Linked DNA regions of Planctomyces sp. SH-PL14. The protein of the gene in region 2 interacts with the protein of the main gene of each other region in a pairwise test. Links are inferred from orthologs where the notes say so. Each region holds a gene or a part of one and is shown on either strand. Other genes may lie near its edges. The genes, in order: gyrA and VT03_RS04760.

Evidence for each region.
Region 1: the proteins of VT03_RS04760 (region 2) and gyrA interact in binary tests that used the Escherichia coli proteins (3 or more experiments, as listed by UniProt). The link is inferred for Planctomyces sp. SH-PL14 from one-to-one orthologs.

Annotation. Positions count from the first base shown.
Region 1 is NZ_CP011270.1:7,040,477-7,044,098, reverse strand. Bases 116-3,422 are described here. They hold gyrA (DNA gyrase subunit A), read right to left. Parts: upstream 3,091-3,422; coding sequence 316-3,090; downstream 116-315. In the rest of the region: VT03_RS27060 (aminotransferase class I/II-fold pyridoxal phosphate-dependent enzyme), read left to right, coding at 3,620-3,622. UniProt on the Escherichia coli protein: A type II topoisomerase that negatively supercoils closed circular double-stranded (ds) DNA in an ATP-dependent manner to maintain chromosomes in an underwound state.
Region 2 is NZ_CP011270.1:1,199,315-1,202,816, forward strand. The notes cover bases 255-3,441. They hold VT03_RS04760 (DNA gyrase subunit B), read right to left. Parts: upstream 3,045-3,441; coding sequence 465-3,044; downstream 255-464. Other genes in these bases: VT03_RS04765 (O-antigen ligase family protein), read right to left, coding at 3,181-3,441. Outside these bases: VT03_RS04755 (hypothetical protein), read left to right, coding at 1-5; more of VT03_RS04765, read right to left, coding at 3,442-3,502. UniProt on the Escherichia coli protein: DNA gyrase negatively supercoils closed circular double-stranded DNA in an ATP-dependent manner to maintain chromosomes in an underwound state.

The DNA.
Region 1 (3,622 bases), 5.8 Mb from region 2 along the record:
GAGGGGCAACGCCCCTTTGCCCGCCGGAGGCCCTCTCGTCGAGAGATGTCTGAAGGAGCACGTGTCCAAGCGCGGACACCGTGTCGTATGCCCCCTCACCAACCCGCGAGGATTGCAAAGCCAGCGGTGTGATTGGAGGGAGTCCTCAACGCCGGTCCCACAAAGGGGACGTCCGTTGCTTACTACGGTTCCTCATGGAAGTGCCTCCGGCGGCAAGGGGGTGAGACCCCCTTGACCCCGGCTGCCGTGGCAGGTTGGGTTTGAGCAAGCAGAGCTGCGCCGGCAAGAACGCGGGGGGAGTCTGTCCGCCACAGATCACGCCTCGGACGACGGCTCTCCCGCATCACCCACCGGCGGAGCGGCGGGGGACGGAGACGTCGTCTCGTCGGCGACTTCCGCCGGGATCCGGGCAATGCTGACGAGCTTGTCGTCCTTATCCAGTTTCATGATCCGCACACCCTGGGTGTTGCGGCCGATGACGCTGATGTCCTTCGCCCGGATCCGCTGCATCATCCCGTACTGGGAGACCATCAGGACATCGTCGCCGTCATGGACCGCCAGCGTCCCCATGACCGGGCCGTTACGGGTCGTCGCCTTGATGTCCCGCAGCCCCTTGCCGCCCCGGCGCTGCCGGCGATACCGCATACCGCTCGACTCGCCCGAGCCCTCTTCGCCAGCCTCTTCATCGGACGCCGGTTCCTCGGCCGCAGTGGCCGCGGCTTCGTCGCTCTCCCCTTCCGCCTCATCGGGCGAGACGACGCCGAACGGGGTCCGCTTGCCGTAGCCGTTCTCGCAGATCGTCAGGAGCGTCGCATCCTCTTCGGCGACGGTGAGGCCGACGACCGTGTCCCCCTTGCCGAGCTTGATCCCGCGGACCCCCATCGTGTCGCGGCCCATCGCCCGGGCGTCAGTCTCGCAGAAGCGGATCGCCATCCCGCCCGCCGTGCTGAGGACGATGTCCTGCCCCGGCTGGACTTTCACGACGTCGATCAGAGCGTCCCCTTCTTCAAGTTTGATCGCCACGATTCCACCGGCGCGGATGTTGGCGAACTTGTCGAGGGAGGTCTTCTTGATGGTCCCGTCCTTCGTCACCATCAGGAGGTACTCGTCCTCCGTGAAGGCGCGGACGTCGATGCAGTCCTGGACGGTCTCTCCCTCGCCCAGCGTGAGCAGGTTGACGAGGGCTCGCCCCTTCGCCGTCCGCCCCTGAAGCGGCAGGTCGTAGACCTTCTGCTTGAAGACGCGTCCGGTGTTCGTCAGGAAGAGCAGCCACGCGTGCGTGCTGGAGACGAACATGTGCTCGGTCGGATCTTCCTCGTCCGCCTTGGCACCGGCGATCCCCTTCCCGCCGCGATTCTGCGCCTGATAGACGCTGAGCTGCGTCCGCTTGACGTAGCCCCGCTGCGAGAGCGTGACCACCATCGGCTCTTCGGGGATCAGGTCGTCCTTGTTGACGTCGGTCAGTTCGTCTTCGGAGATCTCGGTCCGCCGCTTGTCGGCGAAATTCTCCTTGAGGTTGTCCATCTCCTTGCGGACTTCCACAAGGATGTTGGCCTCGCTGGAGAGGAGCCGCAGGTACTCGATGATGTTTTCGAGGAGCTTGCGATGCTCTCCCTGCAGGTTCTCCCGCTCAAGGTTCGCCAGCGAACCGAGTTGCATGCTGACGATCGCTTCCGTCTGGTTGATGGAGAGCGAATAGGTCTCGGCGGTCCCCTGCTCTTCCTGGAACAGGCGGAACCCTTCGTCGCCGAGGGCCCTCTGGACGAGTTCGGCGGGCATCTTGATCGCCTGCAGGCGGACCTTGGCCTCGGACCGGCTGGGGGAGCGGCGGATCGTGTCGATGATCTGGTCGATGTCGATCTGGGCGATCAACATCCCCTCCACCGTGTGCTTGCGGCGGCGGGCTTCGGAGAGGAGGAACTCGGTCCGCCGGCGGATGACCGTAACGCGGTGCCGGATGAACTCCTGGAGCAGGTCCCGGATGTTGAGCGTCTGCGGCCGGTTGCCAACGAGGGCCAGCAGGATCACGCTGACCGTGGTCTGCAGCGGCGAATACTTGTAGAGCAGGTTGAGGACGACTTCGCGGTCGGCGTCCCGCTTCAGGTAGATGTGCAGGCGGACCTGCCACGTCGGGGTCTTGCGGTCGGTGTAGTCGACGACCTTCGAGATCCCCTTGATCTTGTCTTCCTTGATCAGCTCCTCGAGCTTCTCCTTGATCCGGTCGCGGGTCTCGAGGTACGGAATCTCCTTCACCACGATGACTTCGGTGTTCTTCTCGGTCTCGAAGTCGACCTTGGCCCGGACCGTCAGCGTGCTCCGGCCGGTCAGGTAGCCCTGCCGGACGCCGTAGCGGCCGCAGATGACGCCGCCGGTCGGGAAGTCCGGACCGGGGAGGACCTCCATGATGTCGTCGAAGGTCGCCTCGGGGTTGTCGATCAGGACCTGCACCGCGCTCGCCACTTCGGCGAGGTTGTGCGGCGGGATGCTGGTCGCCATCCCGACCGCGATCCCGGTCGACCCGTTGACGAGGAGGTTCGGGAACCGCGACGGCAGAACGACCGGCTCGGTCCCCCGCTGGTCGTAGGTCGGGATGAAGTCGACCGTGTCCCGGCCGAGGTCGTCGAGCATCTCGGCGGCGGCCTGCGAGAGGCGGGCCTCGGTATACCGCATCGCCGCGGGGCCGAGACCGGCGATTGAACCGAAGTTCCCCTGCTTGTCGACCAGGGTGGCCCGCATCACCCAGTCCTGGGCCATGCGGACGAGGGTCGGGTAGATGACCGCTTCACCGTGGGGGTGGTAGTTCCCCGAGGTGTCGCCGGAGATTTTGGCGCACTTGATCCGGCCCCCGCTCGGGCCGAGATTCAGGTCGTTCATGGCGACGAGGATGCGGCGCTGGGCCGGCTTGAGGCCGTCGCGGGCGTCCGGGAGAGCGCGGCTGACAATGACGCTCATGGCGTATGTCAGGTAGCTCTGCTGCATCTCCTGGCGGATGTCCATCCGCTCGATGCCCTGGTCGCTCCCACCGTTTCCGGCGCCGTTCTGTCCGGGCTGAAACGCCTCACCGGACAGGTTCTCGTCCTGATCTGCCAAGGATCGACTCCTCACCGCGGGCGACGTCTCCGCACGGATCGCCGACCGCCACTACAACTCCATTCACAGAAGCAGTTTGCGCCGAAGTGCTTTCGCTCGGCCTGCCCCCTCTTCGCGGACTGAAATTGTATTCGTTTCGCACCGTCTTCACAACGAAGCGAAGCCGCTCTTTGTCATTGAAATTTCAGACCTTACGACGATTCGAAACAGTGCGATCGGGCAGCGTCCTTCCCCCGCGGCCGACGCGGTCTCCCGGGCCGGCTGACGCACCCCAAAAGTCAGCCCCCTTGTCAGGTTGGCGACCGCCCCAACCCCTCTCGTCCGGGATCGCGTCGCCCCTTCTGCGCTCTCCCACAGCCGGACCGACCTGCGCCTGATCGACATGCCTGCCCGACCTGAAACCCGCTCTCGCGGAATCGCCGGGGCACTCATACAATCGAACCGGGAGAGCCGAACCGCGCCACAGGAGGCGCTGTCGTTCCCCGTCGAAGCCGGCCCCCGACATCGCTTGCCGGCACCAGGTACTCCGATG
Region 2 (3,502 bases):
CATAATCGCGTCCTTGCCGGAACGGCGCTCTTCGCTCAAACCCATCGTGCGACGGCAGCCGGGGTCAAGGGGTTCACCCCTTGCCGCAGGAGGCCTTCCCTCGCTGAACCGTGGGACACAACGGGCATCCCCTTTGTGTCACCAGCGTCGAGGACGCCCTCAAAGTGTACCGCTGGCTCTGGAATCCCAGCGGGTTGGTGAGGGGGCATCCGGCACCGGGTCTGCGCTTGGACACTCGCTCCTTCAGACATCTCTCGACGGGACAGGCCTCCGGCGGGCAAGGGGGATTCTCCCCCTTGCATCCCCTGACCAGGGTGCCCCTGGACCCGGTGAACAAGTGGCGTCGCCAGCTAGAGCGATTTCAGATTTGATGCGCAGTCGTCCATTCTCAACGATCCACCGAGAACGGACTGTTCTGACTGAAAACTGAAAACTGACGACTCAAAACCAATCCCGAAAATGCTCTAGATATCGAGGTCCTTCACATCCAGCGCGTGCTTCTCAATAAACTCGCGACGCGGTTCCACACTCTCACCCATCAACACCCGGAAAATCTCCTCCGCCGCAGCCGCGTCTTCGAGATTGATCCGCTTCAGAATCCGCGTCTCCGGATCCATCGCCGTCTCATACAGCTCGTCCGGGTTCATTTCCCCCAGCCCCTTGAAGCGGGTGTAGGTCAGAACCTTGCTGCTCATGTCCCGCAGCAGCGTAATGAGATGCCGCAGACTCACGAGCCGCCGCGGATTGCTGTCCTGCTCGACCTCGTACGGATAGACCGGCTCGCCGTTCAGCGGAGCCGCCGGAAGCAGGTCATTCAGCGACAGACCGAACTCCGACTGCAGCCGCTTGATCCCATCGTTGATGCTCCGCATCTCGTGGAAATCAGCAACCGCAATCGCCGCCGACTCCCCTTCCGCCTGCGCCGGCTCGCCCGTCGGGACGAGCGGAGCATCGGCGACCTTGAGTTCCGTGCCGATCTGCTTCTGCTTCTCTTCCAGGAACGAATCGACATCGGCCTTGGTCTGGAACCAGTGCTGCTCGCTGCCCAGGAAGATCCGGTACCGCGGCAGAAGACCGTCCGGCGTGGCGAACTGCATCGCCAGCGACCGCAGGTTGAGACCGCGGCGCTCAAGCGATTCCAGCGGCTCCTCAAGAGTATTCATGAGGTCTGCGAGCTGGCGAAGGTCCGCCCCGGAGATCTCCCGGCTCTCGGTTCGCTCCGTCAGGCTGGAAACCCGCTTCGCCAGGAGGTTGATCCGCGGCTTGATGACCAGCTTCGACCCCTCAAGCCCGAGGTTCAGAAGCTCGGTCATCATCTCTTCGTGCGTCTGGACGTACCGCGGCTTCTGGTTCTTGCGGTTCTTCTGGAGCACGCGATAGAGCGGCGGCTGGGCGACATAAACCGCTCCCTGCTTCACGAGCTCCCGCATGTGCCGGAAGATGAAGGTCAGGAGCAGCGTCCGGATATGCGAGCCGTCCACGTCGGCGTCGGTCATCAGGATGATCTTGCCGTACCGCCGCTTGTTGATGTCGGTCTCTTCGGCCGTCGGCGGGATGCCGATCGCCTTGAAGATCGCGGCGACTTCCGTATTCCCCAGCACCTTGACGAGCTGGGCCTTTTCGACGTTCAGGATCTTTCCGCGGAGCGGCAGGATCGCCTGCGTGGCGGAGTCGCGGCCCGTATCGGCCGAGCCACCGGCCGAGTCCCCTTCCACCAGGTACAGCTCCGAGACCTTGAGGTCGTGGTTGCGGCAGTCGCGAAGCTTCTCCGGAAGTCCGCCGCCGGAGACCTTGCTCTTGTCGCGGGCGAGGTCGCGAGCCCGCTTGGCCGCCTCGCGGGCCTCCGCCGCCTTGAGCCCCTTCTGGGCCACGAGCTTGGCGATCGCCGGGTTCTCTTCGAAGAACTTCGCGAGGCCGTCGCCGACGGCGGAGTTCACCGCGCCGTCGACTTCGGCATTCGTCAGCTTGATCTTGGTCTGGGACTCGAACTGCGGGTTCGGGATCCGGACCGTGATCACCGCCGCCAGGCCTTCGCGGTAGTCTTCACCGGCCGGCGTAAAATCCTTGTAAACCCCTTCCTTCTTCCCGTAGTTGTTCAGCGTCCGGGTCATGCCGGTCCGGAAGCCGCTGGCGTGCGTCCCCCCTTCCGGATTGTAGATCCCGTTCGCATAGCAGCGGACGGTCTCGGAGTACCCGTCGTTCCACTGCAGGGCGATATCGACGCCGATGTTCTCCACCTGAGTCGTGATCCGGATCACGTCCTGGAACAACGGCGTCTCGGTCCGGTTCAGCCAGCGGACAAACTCCCGGAGGCCGTCCTCGTAGTAGAAGGTGTCGGACTGGCCGGAACGCTCGTCCTTGATGAAGACCCGAATCCCGGGGTTCAGGAATGCGCAGTCCTGCAGCTTCTTGTGGATCGTGTCGTAAACGAACGCCGTCACCGGGAAGATCTGCGGGTCGGGCTTGAACGTGATCTTGGTCCCGGTCTGCTCCGTGGAGCCGAGCTTCGACAGCGGCGCGGTCATCTTTCCGCGCGAGAACTCCATCGTCCAGACGTGCCCTTCCCGACGGACTTCGACTTCCACCCACTCGCTGCAGGCGTTGACCGCCGTGATCCCGACGCCGTGAAGTCCCCCGGTCCCGGTGGCGTACGCCTCGCGGTCGAACTTGCCCCCGGCGTGGATCTCGGTGAAGACGACTTCCAGGGCCGAACGGTTCTTCCCCTCCATCGTCCCGACCGGAATCCCGCGGCCGTCGTCGACGATCGTGACCGAGCCGTCGGCGTTGACCGTCACCGAGAGCGTCTTGGCGAAGCCGTTGACGAACTCGTCGAGGACGTTGTCCGTGACTTCGAACAGGAGGTGATGCAGACCGACGAGATCGGTCCCGCCGATGTACATCGCCGGGCGGTGGCGAATCCCCTCGATCCCCTCCAGGTGGCGGATCGTGTTGGCCCCGTAATCCGCCGACTTTTTCTCACCCTTCTTGGCTTCCGACTTCGCCGGTTCCGGTTGGGATTGAGGGGTCTCAGGCGTATCGCTCACCACTTGCTCCGTCCGCTGATTTTTCGGCTCCGAGCCGCCTCAAAAAGAGGGCCTCCTGCCGATGCAGAATTGTAGCAGGAACGGCTGGCAAAGAGCATCGCCAGCCTGCCGTTGCGGTGAGGCATTTTCCAGCAAATCACGAAGATTTCGGGGGCGGTTCCCCGGCGGCGGACTCGGCCGGTTTTCCCTCGGCGGCGATCTGCCGGCGGACCCGGTCCCGGATCGCATCCGTGAGGCACTTGTCCCAGTGGGCGTACTGGATGTTGAGCTCGTCCTGGGCCTTGGCCCGCAGCGCCACGTCGAGAGCCTCTTTCGGATCAACCGGTCCCAGCGAACGGGCCAGATCGGCCAGGAGACCGGCGTGATAGGGATAACGGGCGACCGACTCCCGCAGCGCGTCGGCAGACTTCCGGGCGTCGGCCGGATCGTGGCTCCGGCCGTAGCGTTCCCACCACATG